DNA from 2 places in the Eggerthella lenta DSM 2243 genome. Region 2 is predicted to be linked to the other one. Evidence: predicted binding sites of a transcription regulator. Region 2 holds the regulator's gene; the other holds the start of a gene.

Region 1 (5,636 bases), 1.8 Mb from region 2:
GCATCCCGTTGGCCATGCAATTCTTCGGCTCGTCCGGCATGTTGTACGCCATCGCGGCGAACATCGTGTTCAACATCACCCTTTTCAGCTTCGGCATCGCGGTTTTGCAGGACAAGGCGAAGCCCGATATCAAGGGCATTCTGCTGAACCCTTGTCTGATCTGCACCGTCGTCGCGCTTGTGCTGTACGCGCTTCCGTTCAGGTTCCCGACCCCCATCGCGGACGCGTTCAATATGGCCGGTTCTATGATGACGCCGCTGGCCATGTTCATAATCGGCTACGAAATGTCGCGCATGAAGCTGTCGGATGTGGTGAGAGACAAATGGGCGTACATCGTTTCCTTCATGCGCCTGCTGGCCTTGCCCGCTCTGGCTGCGGTCGTCCTCTCGTTCGTGCCCGGGATCGACCCGCTGGTGGCTTCGGTCAGCGTCTTCCTGCTTGCCATGCCGTGCGGCACGCTCAACGTCATTCTGTCCCAGCAATACGGTGCGAACCCGAAGTTCGCCGCCCGGGCCACGACGCAAAGCATGTTCCTGTTCCTGCTCACCGTGCCTCTTATCCTGATCCTGGTGAAGGTGCTGTTCTGACTGATGGGGCGGCTCTTCCCGCGCGCCGAGCCTTCTCTCGGCTCGAATTGTTTCACGTGAAACATTTGAGGTCCGACGCGGATTGTTTCCCGTGACACAATCCGGGCGCGACACGAGATGCTCTTCGTGGGACATTCGAGGTTGCGATGTGGGATGTTTCGCGTGAAACATTCCGGATGCCGCGGGATGCTCTCGCAGGCTCTTTCTGCGATGGGCGCAGCATTCGATGCCCTGGGCGAGCCGTGCCGATACCGGTTTTCCGACCGCTTGCGACCGCGTTGCCCGATCCCTTCCTCTGCCTGCCGCGTCGGTGGGCTCTCTGCGTGAACGCCTCACCCGTTGCCGCTGTGCGCCTTTGGCGTCGGCGCCCTCCCCGCCGTCCGGCGATCGAACCCTCCGGAACTCATGTGGAGACCTCGAAAAGAACATGTGCAAACTCCATTTGCCTTCCAGATTGATATACTGTAATTCTGTGGTTCGAACACCGAAAGGAAAAACAGACATGCCGAGCACGGTTCTGATTGGCGCCCAGTGGGGCGACGAAGGCAAGGGCAAAGTCACCGACCTGATCGCGCGCGAATACGATTACGTGGTTCGCTACCAGGGCGGCAACAACGCGGGTCACACGGTCATCCACGGCGACAAGAAGCTCGCGCTGCACCTCATGCCCTCCGGCGTCATGTACGAGCATGCGGTTCCGGTCATCGGCAACGGCGTGGTCGTTGATCCCGGCGTGCTCATCAAGGAGATGGCCATGCTGGAAGCCGAAGGCATCTCCTGCAAGAACCTCAAGATCTCGTGCGACGCGCATGTGATCATGCCGTACCACAAGGATTTCGACGGCGCCGACGAGAAGCGCCTGGGCGAGAACAAGATCGGCACCACGAAGCGCGGCATCGGCCCCTGCTACCAGGACAAAGTGGCTCGCAAGGGCATTCGCATCCAGGACCTGCTGGACGAGAAGATCTTCCGCCTCAAGTTGGAAGCGGTGCTTTCGCAGAAGAACCCCATCCTCGAGAAGATCTACGGCCTGCACACCTACACGGTGGAGGAGATCTGCGAGGAGTACCTGCCCTATGCGCGCATCCTCAAGCCGTATATGGCCGAGACGGCCCAGCTGCTGAACGAGGCCGTGCGCGCCGGCAAGTCCATCCTGTTCGAGGGCGCGCAGGGCACGCTGCTCGACATCGACCACGGCACGTACCCCTACGTCACGTCCTCGTCGTGCTGCGCCGGCGGCGCCGCCACGGGCACGGGCGTGGGCCCCACGGTCATCGATCGCGTACTGGGCATCCAGAAGGCCTACGTCACGCGCGTGGGCGAAGGCCCCTTCCCCACGGAGCAGCGCTTCCCCGAGGATGGCGGCGAAGGCGAGGAGGCCGAGGTCGGCGAGCTGCTGTGCAAGGTGGGCCACGAGTTCGGCGTGACCACGGGGCGCAAGCGCCGCTGCGGCTGGTTCGACGCGGTCATCGCGCGCTACGCGGCCGAGGTCAACGGCCTCACCGACGTGGCGCTGACGAAGCTCGACGTGCTGTCGGCCTTCGACACCATCAAGGTGTGCACGGCCTACGAGTGCGAGGGCAAGGTGTACGATTACTTCCCCATGCAGCAGAGCGTGCTGTTCCACGCGAAGCCCGTGTACGAGGAGCTTCCCGGTTGGAAGGGCGTTGACATCACCGAGTGCCGCACGTTCGAGGAGCTTCCCGAGAACGCCCAGCGTTACGTGGAGTACCTGGAGAAGATCACCGGCGTGCCGGTCAGCATCATCGCTGTCGGCCCCGACCGCGACCAGACCATCATGCGAGGCTGGGATCGGTAATGTTCCGCCGTTCTGTCGAACGGCGGAACGACTCGACGCTGCGAAGCGCCGATGCACCCGATCTCGCGGCGATGCCGACGGCTCGCGTACCGAAGTATCCCCTACGGGGACTTCCTTCGGGGCGCGCTTCGCCCTCGCCATCCCCACGATCTCGGGCACCTCGGCGCTTTTCGCTGACGTATGAGTTCGACCTATAAAGCGACGAAACGTTTCACGTGAAACACTTCGTCGCAATGACGTGCGACATGGGAACAAATGTTTCACGTGAAACAGTGGCAACACCAGCAGCACTGAAGCGCTTTTGCACGACGTAAGTAGTTTGAGGGTTTGAAAGGACCTGACATGAACATCTTGGTATTGGGTGGCGGCGGTCGCGAACATGCCATCGCGTGGGCGCTGGCGAAGTCCCCGCGTACCGACAGCCTGTACGTAGCGCCGGGCAACGGCGGCACGGACGGCATCGCCCAGAACGTACCCGACCTGAACCCCGAGGACGGCCAGGCCGTGTTGGCGTTCGTTCGCGAGAACGCCATCGACTTCGTGGTCATCGGACCCGAGGCTCCGTTGGTTGCGGGTGTTGCCGACGTGCTGCGCGCCGCGGGGGTTCCCACGTTCGGACCGGACGCCCAGGGTGCCCAGCTGGAAGGCAGCAAGACGTTCAGCAAGAAATTCATGGATGCCAACGACATCCCCACCGCTCGCTACGCCAGCTTCACCGACCTCGAGCCTGCGCTTGCCTACGTGCGCGAGCTGGGCGCGCCCATCGTGGTGAAGGCCGACGGCCTGGCCGCTGGCAAGGGCGTCGTGGTAGCCGACGAACTTGAGGACGCGGAAGACGCCGTGCGCTCCTGCTTCGACGGCGCATTCGGCGACTCGGGCAAAACCGTGCTCATCGAGGAGTGCCTGACTGGCCCCGAGTGCTCGATGCTGGCGTTCGTCAGCGACGGCAAGGCGCACTGCATGGCCACCGCCCAGGACCACAAACGCGCGTTCGACGGCGATCGCGGTCCGAACACGGGCGGCATGGGCGCGTACTCGCCGGTGCCCATCGTGACGCCGGACGAGCTGGCGGCCATGCACGACATCATGGAGCGCGCAGCGGTTGCCACCGCGCGCGAGTTCGACAACGATTACCGCGGCGTGCTGTACGGCGGCTTCATGCTGACGCCCGAAGGTCCGAAGATCATCGAGTTCAACGCTCGCTTCGGCGACCCTGAGACGCAGGTGGTACTGCCGCGTCTCGAGTCCGACCTGGCGGATATCATGCTGGCCGTGGCCGAAGGACGCCCCGACGACATCGACCTGCGCTGGTCCGAGCAGTGGGCCGTGTGCGTGGTGCTGGCCAGCGAAGGCTATCCCGGATCGTACGAGAAGGGCAAGGTCATCCTCGGAATCGACGAGGCCGAGCAGATCGAGGGCGTCACGGTGTTCCATGCCGGCACCGCCAAGAATTTCGACGACGAGCTGGTCACTGCGGGCGGCCGCGTGCTGAACGTGGTGGCGCTGGGCGACTCGTTCGACGACGCGCGCGAGAAGGCGTACGAAGCGTGCGATCTTATCAACTTCGAAGGCAAGCAGTACCGCAGCGACATCGGCAAACGCGCTGCGGCCGGTCGTGCCGCTTGGGAGAACTAAATGCTTTCAGAACGCTTGCTCACGTCCGTTGTTCGCGAATGCACGAAGAATTACCTGCGCCTCGAACCGACGCAAGAGCGACGCGTGCCCGGGCCGAAGCCCGGCCAGAAGTACATGCTGTACATGCACGTGCCGTTCTGCGAGCGGCTGTGCCCCTACTGCTCGTTCAACCGCTTCCCGTTCGCGGAGGATCGCGCGCGGCCCTACTTCGCCAACATGCGCAAGGAAATGCTCATGTTGAAGGACCTCGGCTACGACTTCGAAAGCCTGTACGTGGGCGGCGGCACGCCCACCATCATGATCGACGAGCTGTGCGACACCATCGATATGGCGCGCGAGACGTTCAGCATCGGCGAGGTGTCCAGCGAGACGAATCCGAACCACCTGATTCCCAGCTACCTGGACAAACTGCAGGGCCGCGTGCAGCGTTTGAGCGTTGGCGTGCAGAGCTTCGACAACGACCTGCTGAAGCAGATGGATCGCTACGACAAGTACGGCAGCGGCGAGGAGATCCTCGAGCGCATCGGCGAGGCCAGCCCCTACTTCACGTCGCTCAACGTGGACATGATCTTCAACTTCCCGGCGCAGACCGAGGACGTGCTGTTCAGCGACATCGAGCGCGTGGTGGAAAGCGGCACGAGCCAGACCACGTTCTACCCGCTGATGGCCAGCCCCAGCGTGGCGCGCTCGCTGGCGCGCACCGTGGGCAAGGTTGATTACGCGCGCGAGCAGCGCTTCTATGAGATCATCTCCGAAGTGCTGGCCGGCGGCGAGAACCCGCTGTTCGAGCACGGCAGCGCCTGGACGTTCAACAAGCGCGGCACGGGCGCGGCAGGCGAGGACGCGATGATCGACGAGTACGTGGTGGATTACGAGGAATACCCCGCCATCGGCAGCGGCGGCATCACGTATTTGGGCAACAACCTGTACGTGAACACGTTCTCGGTGAACGACTACAACGACGCCATCGAGCACGACCGCATGTCGCTGATGGGCAAGGCCACGTTCAGCAAGCACGACCAGATGCGCTACCGCTTCATGATGCAGCTGTTCGGATTGCGCCTGGACAAGCGCCAGTTCAAGAAGGACTTCGGCGTGTCCGTGGAGCGCGGTCTGCCGGTGGAGATGGCGTTCATGAAGGCCTCGGGCGCGTTCGACCGCGACAACGCCGACGAGCTGACGCTTACGCCGAAGGGCCGCTACCTCATGGTGGTGATGATGCGCCAATTCTTCATCGGCGTGAACAACCTGCGCGATCAGGCGCGCGCAGCCCTGGTGGGTGAGGAACGCGAGCTTATCTTCGGCGACGGCAAATAACCGTCTGTCCGCATCCGCTCGAACACCGAAACGCCTGCGCATCTGCCGCGGGCGTTTTTCGTGTGTGCCGAGCCGCGCCCGGCAACGTGTTCCGGTTCGACTGCGGGCTCGGGTGTCCGACTGTTTCACGTGAAACGCGCTTGTTTCCGTGTTCCGCGGAGTATCCAACGTAGACGTTTTCATCGGCGGGCACGCGTTTCGGCATTCCTCGGCAATTTACGTGCTATGATACAAAACCACAACGAGGGACGTTCTATTGCCTGATAGGAGGAGGAAAC
Region 2 (5,636 bases):
CGCCGTGCTTGATAGCCAGCCCGCTGCGCGGCAGCACGAACCCGGCGTACCCGCTCGGAATGGCCACGGCGATGCCGCATGGGACGAGCTTGCGTTCGAAGGGCTTCAAGATGTCGTCGCAGGTGGCGCGCAGATCTACGCCGGCATCGCCGACGTAGGCGTACGCAGGTACGGGCAGGTCGGGGTCAATCTGCTGCAAAGGAATCGAAACGCGCTCTATCAACGCAATCCCTCCAATGCGGCAGCGAACTCCTCGACGTTGCGGAAGTCCTTGTACACGCTCGCGAAGCGCACGTAGGCGACGTCGTCGAGCTTGGCGAGGCGCACGAGCACCATATCGCCCAGATCCTTCGAACCGATCTCGTTACGGGAGGCGTTGCGCAGCTCCGCTTCGATGCTGTCGATGAGCGAGGCGATCTGCTCGGGCCCGATGGGCCGCTTCGCCGCGGCGTTGAGCAGGCCGCGCATGAGCTTCTGACGGTCGTAGGCCTCCGACGATCCGTCAGCCTTGATGACGATGAGCGGATTGTCGCCCAGGCGTTCGTAGGTGGTGAAACGACGTCCGCATTCGAGGCATTCGCGGCGCCGGCGAATGGCCGTGCCGTCTTCGGAAGGCCTCGAGTCGACCACTTTCGACTCTGGATTGCCGCAGGAAGGACAACGCATACTTGCTCCTTTGCCGATTTTGGGTTCAGCCTAACATACAATATATAGTGGTTCAATCAACATGTCGGATTCGCGCAAAAAACCTGCACGAGAAGCGCTCCTTCCTATCGGACAACGCGCACGTGAGTATCGCCCAGCCCAACCTCCCCTTTCTCCTGCTCGACCTCGAACACCCAGCGCTCGTCCACGAGCGCGTCGAGGAACTGCTCGTCGTGCGACACGAGCACGAGAGCGCAGGCGCAATGACGCAACACGTCCTGCAAGGCCTCGATCGAGCGTATATCCAGATGGTTCGTCGGTTCGTCCATGACGATGAGGCGAGGCGACGAGAGCAGGCTACGCGCGATCATGAGCTTGCGCACCTCTCCCGGGCTCAGCTCCTCGCCGTCGAGCACGCGAGCCGGCGGCGATTCGAGTCGCGCCACGATGGAGAGCACGCGGCCCCGCTCGGCCGTCGGGAGCGCCCGCAGCTCGACGAGCAACGCGCGGACCTCGTCGTCGGGAACCTCCTGCGGAAAGTACGCCACCCACTCCTCCAACGTCACCCGGCGAAGCAAGGCATGGAGCAAGGTGGACTTCCCCGCCCCGTTTTTGCCGACGAGCCCGACTCGATCCTCGTTGCCCAGGTACAGCTCGGGATGATGCAGCATGCGCTCCGGGCCGAGCGGCATGCTGCCTGCGGGGAGGCGGGCGAGCACCTTGCGGGGCGCGGGCGCGGCGTCCAGCTCCAGGGAGCCGCGGCGCTCCTTCTTCGCATCGAGCGCCTCGAGGCGTTTCTCGGCCACGCCTATGCGCTTGTCCATCTGGGACGAAAGCTTGCCCGCCTTGCCGTCCTGTCCCGTATAGACGGCGAGCTTGATCTTCTCCCGCCCGTCGCGGTCGTGCCGGTCGAGATGACGCGCCGAGCGCCGGGCGGCCGATCGAGCGGCCACGGCGGCGCGACGATCTCGCTCGGCCTTGATGCGCGCCAGCTCGCCGCGCGCCTGCCGGCGCTCGGTTCGCACGGTATCTTGGCGCAGCTCGAGCTCCCGGCGCGCCTGGGTGTACGTCCCCGGAATAGCGAGCGCTCGGCCGGCCTCGATGAACACGCACGACCGCACAAGCTTGTCGAGCAGCGCGCGATCGTGCGATACGAGCAGGCCGACGCCCTTGAAGGAGGAGAGCGCCTGCGCGACGAGGGCGCGCGTGGGAGCATCGAGGTGGTTCGTCGGCTCGTCGAGCGCCAGCACCTGCGGTTCTGCGGCAAGCGCGCACGCGATCTGGATGCGCTTGCGCTCGCCATGGGACAGCATAGCGTAGCTCCAGAGCTGCTCGTCCTCGATTTCCAATAGCGAGCGCAGCTTCACCGCCGTCGAACCGTAGTCGCAGGCGAACTCCTCGAGCGTCTCCGGAGGCGTCGCGGTCGATTGCCGGCACACCGCGCCGCGCACGCGGGGCGTCACGGCGCCTTGATCGGGTGCCAGGGTGCCGCAGATGCAGTGCACGAGCGTGCTCTTGCCAGCGCCGTTCGGCCCGACGATGCCCGTCCAGCCGCTCGCAAACGCGAGCGAGACGTCGTCGAGCGCAGGCTGGTCGGCGCCTTCGTAGGTATGGGAAAGATGATGGGCGGTAACGAACATGGCGACCTCCGTTTAAGAGGCGCACGGGTGGCTCTGCTCAGCGTTCGGCGATGCCGATGAAGGAAGGCCGCACGGATCGGAAGAGGAAGAAACGCGAGGCGAAGTCGAGAACGATGACGAAAGCGCACCCGATGCGGCTGATTAATGAATGCAAGGGGTGAAAAAGGGCTTTCGTTATCGCTTCATGTTCCGTTTCTCCTTCGCGAAGCGCCCGTCCGCATGAGGATGCGTCGGCGCGGCATGATTGGCTGCTCGCCCGAGTCTAGCACGCCGCAAGCGGCGCGTAAACCCCCGAACGGACGCGCCTCCGGGGTGGCGGAGGCGCTACGCAGCCGCAGAAACGCAGCATCTGCGGGTTATGGAACGGCCGCGCGGGGCCGGGAAAGGTCTCGGCTAGAACCCTGCGAACAGGCTGGCGAGTGCGAGCGCCGCGAACACGCATCCGCCGACGACCGCCTGCCAGCGCTGCACGCGGCCGAACGCCACGCCTTGCGCCGAACCCGTGCGCACGGCCGAAACGATGGAGGCGCCGTCGCGATCGGGCAGAACCGCATGCTGGGGGAACGCTATGATGCGGGCGCGTCGAGCAGGCGCCGAATCGAGCTTCGGTTGAAGGGCCGACGTTCCCTCGACGGGGCAGTTCATCTCAAAATTCTTCATTTTGTGGCCTCCTGCTCTTGCGTAGAACCTTTGTTCGCGTATATAATAGGTCGAACAAAGGTTCATGTCAATAGAAATTTCATACATTTGTTCGATAGGCGTAGAGGCGACGAAAGGATTACCTATGGCCGAGAAAGTGACGAAGCGCCAGCAAGCGGTGCTCGACTGCATCGAGGAGTGCATTCGGGAGAAGGGATACGGCCCGACCGTGCGCGAGGTCTGCCAGAGCCTCGGCCTCTCCTCCCCCTCCACCGTGCACGTGCACTTGAAGGCGCTCGAGGAGAAGGGCCTCATCAAGCGCGATCCGCTCAAGTCGCGCTCCATCGCCCTCACCTACCAGCTCGAAGACGCCGCGCTGGCCACCAACGTGGTGCAGCCCAGCTTCAGCAACATCGTGAACGTGCCCCTCGTGGGCAACGTGGCCGCCGGCTCCCCCATCCTCGCCGAGGAGAACATCACCGACACCCTGTCGCTTCCCACCGAGATCGTGGGCGACGCCCCGTCGTTCTTGCTCTCCGTGCGCGGCGAGAGCATGATCGAGGCGGGCATCAACGACGGCGACTACGTCGTGGTCAAGGAGCAGCCCGTGGCGAACAACGGCGACATCGTCGTGGCCATCATCGACGACGGGGCCACGGTGAAGCGCTTCTTCAAGGAAAGCGACCATATCCGCTTGCAGCCGGAGAACTCCACGATGGATCCCATCATCACCACCGACTGCGCCATCGCCGGCAAGGTGGTCGCGGTCTTCCGCCGCCTGTAGCGGCGAACCGCACGCTGGTCGTCAGCTTGATCGAACCGCGAAGCCCTGCCGCAATCCGACCGCTTCGGCAAGGCTTTTCCGGCTTTTCCGAACGTGCCGCTGCGCCGGTTCCCGCTTTCGCCGTCCGATAAGGCGCCGCCGCAGACCGGCCGCAAGAACGAAACGCCTACCCTGCGACGAAGCGAGCCGCCCCGGGTCGATGCCCGGGGCGGCTCGCTTACCTTAGAGTTACTCTAACCGACCGTGTAAGGACGGAACATGCTCGCGAACGAAGGAGCCGCCAGCATGACGATGCGCGTGCCCTGCTCCTCATGGGTTTCCGACAGGATGTGGCATCTTTCGTGCGCCACCGACACGAGGTCGCCGCGGTTGTAGGGAATCAGCACGTCGAGATGCTCGTCTTGCGCCGAGGCGACGCGGGCAACGTGCTCCACGAGCTCGCCTACGCCCTCCCCCGTCGCCGCCGATACGAACTGAGCCTGCGGATGGCGCGCTTTAAGGGCGCCGAGGCGCTCCTCGCCGAGCAGGTCGCACTTGTTGAACACGAGCACGCGCGACAGGTCCTGCGCGTGTATCTGCCCGAGCACGTCCTCGACGGCCGCGATCTGCGCCTCGTACTCGTCCGACGAGGCATCCACCACGTGCAGCACGAGGTCGGCGCCCGTGATTTCGTCGAGCGTCGATTTGAACGCCTCGATGAGCGTGGTCGGAAGCTTCTGGATGAACCCGACCGTGTCGGTGACGGTGATCTCGCGGCCCTCGGGAAGCTCGAACTTGCGCGTGGTGGAGTCGAGCGTGGCGAACAGCTTGTCGTACGCCAGCACGTCCGCATTCGTCAGCCGGTTGAGCAGGCTCGACTTGCCGGCGTTCGTGTAGCCGGCCAGCGCCACCTTGAACATGCCGCTTTCGTAACGGCTTTCGCGCTGGACGGCGCGCACCTCGGCCAGATGCTTGAGCTCGCGCTTGATGGACGTGATGCGCTTGCGCACCATGCGGCGGTCGACCTCGAGCTGGCTCTCGCCTTCGCCGAAGCGCGATCCCACGCCGCCGCCCATGCGGTTGGAGGCCAGGTGGGCCCACATGCCGCGCAAGCGCGGCAGCAGGTACTCGTTCTGGGCGAGCCGCACCTGCAGCCGGCCCTCCTTGCTGGTGGCGTGCAGGGCGAAGATGTCGAGGATGAGCGCCGTACGGTCGATGACCTTCACGTCGCGGCCCATCGCCTTCTCGAGGTTCGCCTGCTGGGAGGGCGTCAGCTCGTCGTCGAACACGACGAGGTCGGCCGCGTGGGCGCGCGCAAGCTCGGCCACTTCTTCGGCCTTGCCCGTGCCCACGAACGTACGCGGATTGGGCGCGTCGAGCTTCTGCGTGGTGGTGGCCACCGCGTCGGCGCCTGCCGTATCCACGAGGCGCTCGAGCTCGGCGAGCGACGATGCCAGCGGCCACGTGGAGCCGGGGCGATCCACACCGACGAGCACGGCGCGCTCGCGGCGCTCTTCGGAGATCGGGGTCATGCCCCGCGTGATGACTGATTCGAATTCCGTCATGGATCCAACCTTTCGATGCAGAGACGAGCACGCCGGCATCGGCGTGCGAAGACAGTCGGGAGCGGCGGCGAGCCGCTAGAGAAAGGCGTGCGCTGTCTGCATGATAGGTGCTCCGATCTTGAACGGTTCGACGGCAGGAGTGTGCCCGTGGCTTCGTATCATATCACAAGCGTTCCTTCGTCTGGAGAAACCGTCAGGCAACGCCGTCATCAAGCAGCTCGAGCGCTTCTTCGACGAGCGACGGGATATCGCGCGACGTCGCATCGAGCCACCGGATACGCGCGTCCTTGCGAAACCAGGTGCGCTGCCGCTTCGCGTAGCGGCGCGTGGCCAGCTTGATCCGCTCCACAGCCTCGTCAAGAGAGATGAACCCGTCGAGAGCCT

What was found. The regulator LexA, encoded in region 2, represses DNA repair genes until DNA is damaged. The targets are predictions, from matches to a motif close to CNAACANNTGTTNG.
Region 1: purD (phosphoribosylamine--glycine ligase) is a predicted target of LexA. The motif match lies at 2,655-2,668, and genes of this name have one in related genera.

What each region holds. Positions count from the first base shown of each region.
Region 1 is NC_013204.1:44,337-49,972, forward strand. It holds gene ELEN_RS00190 (AEC family transporter) at 1-587, shown strand, start outside; gene ELEN_RS00195 (adenylosuccinate synthase) at 1,090-2,406, shown strand; gene purD (phosphoribosylamine--glycine ligase) at 2,749-4,041, shown strand; gene ELEN_RS00205 (coproporphyrinogen III oxidase family protein) at 4,042-5,358, shown strand.
Region 2 is NC_013204.1:1,905,747-1,911,382, forward strand. It holds gene dut (dUTP diphosphatase) at 1-223, opposite strand, end outside; gene nrdR (transcriptional regulator NrdR) at 220-666, opposite strand; gene ELEN_RS08050 (ATP-binding cassette domain-containing protein) at 771-2,285, opposite strand; gene ELEN_RS08055 (hypothetical protein) at 2,679-2,945, opposite strand; gene lexA (transcriptional repressor LexA) at 3,070-3,708, shown strand; gene hflX (GTPase HflX) at 3,942-5,252, opposite strand; gene miaA (tRNA (adenosine(37)-N6)-dimethylallyltransferase MiaA) at 5,446-5,636, opposite strand, start outside.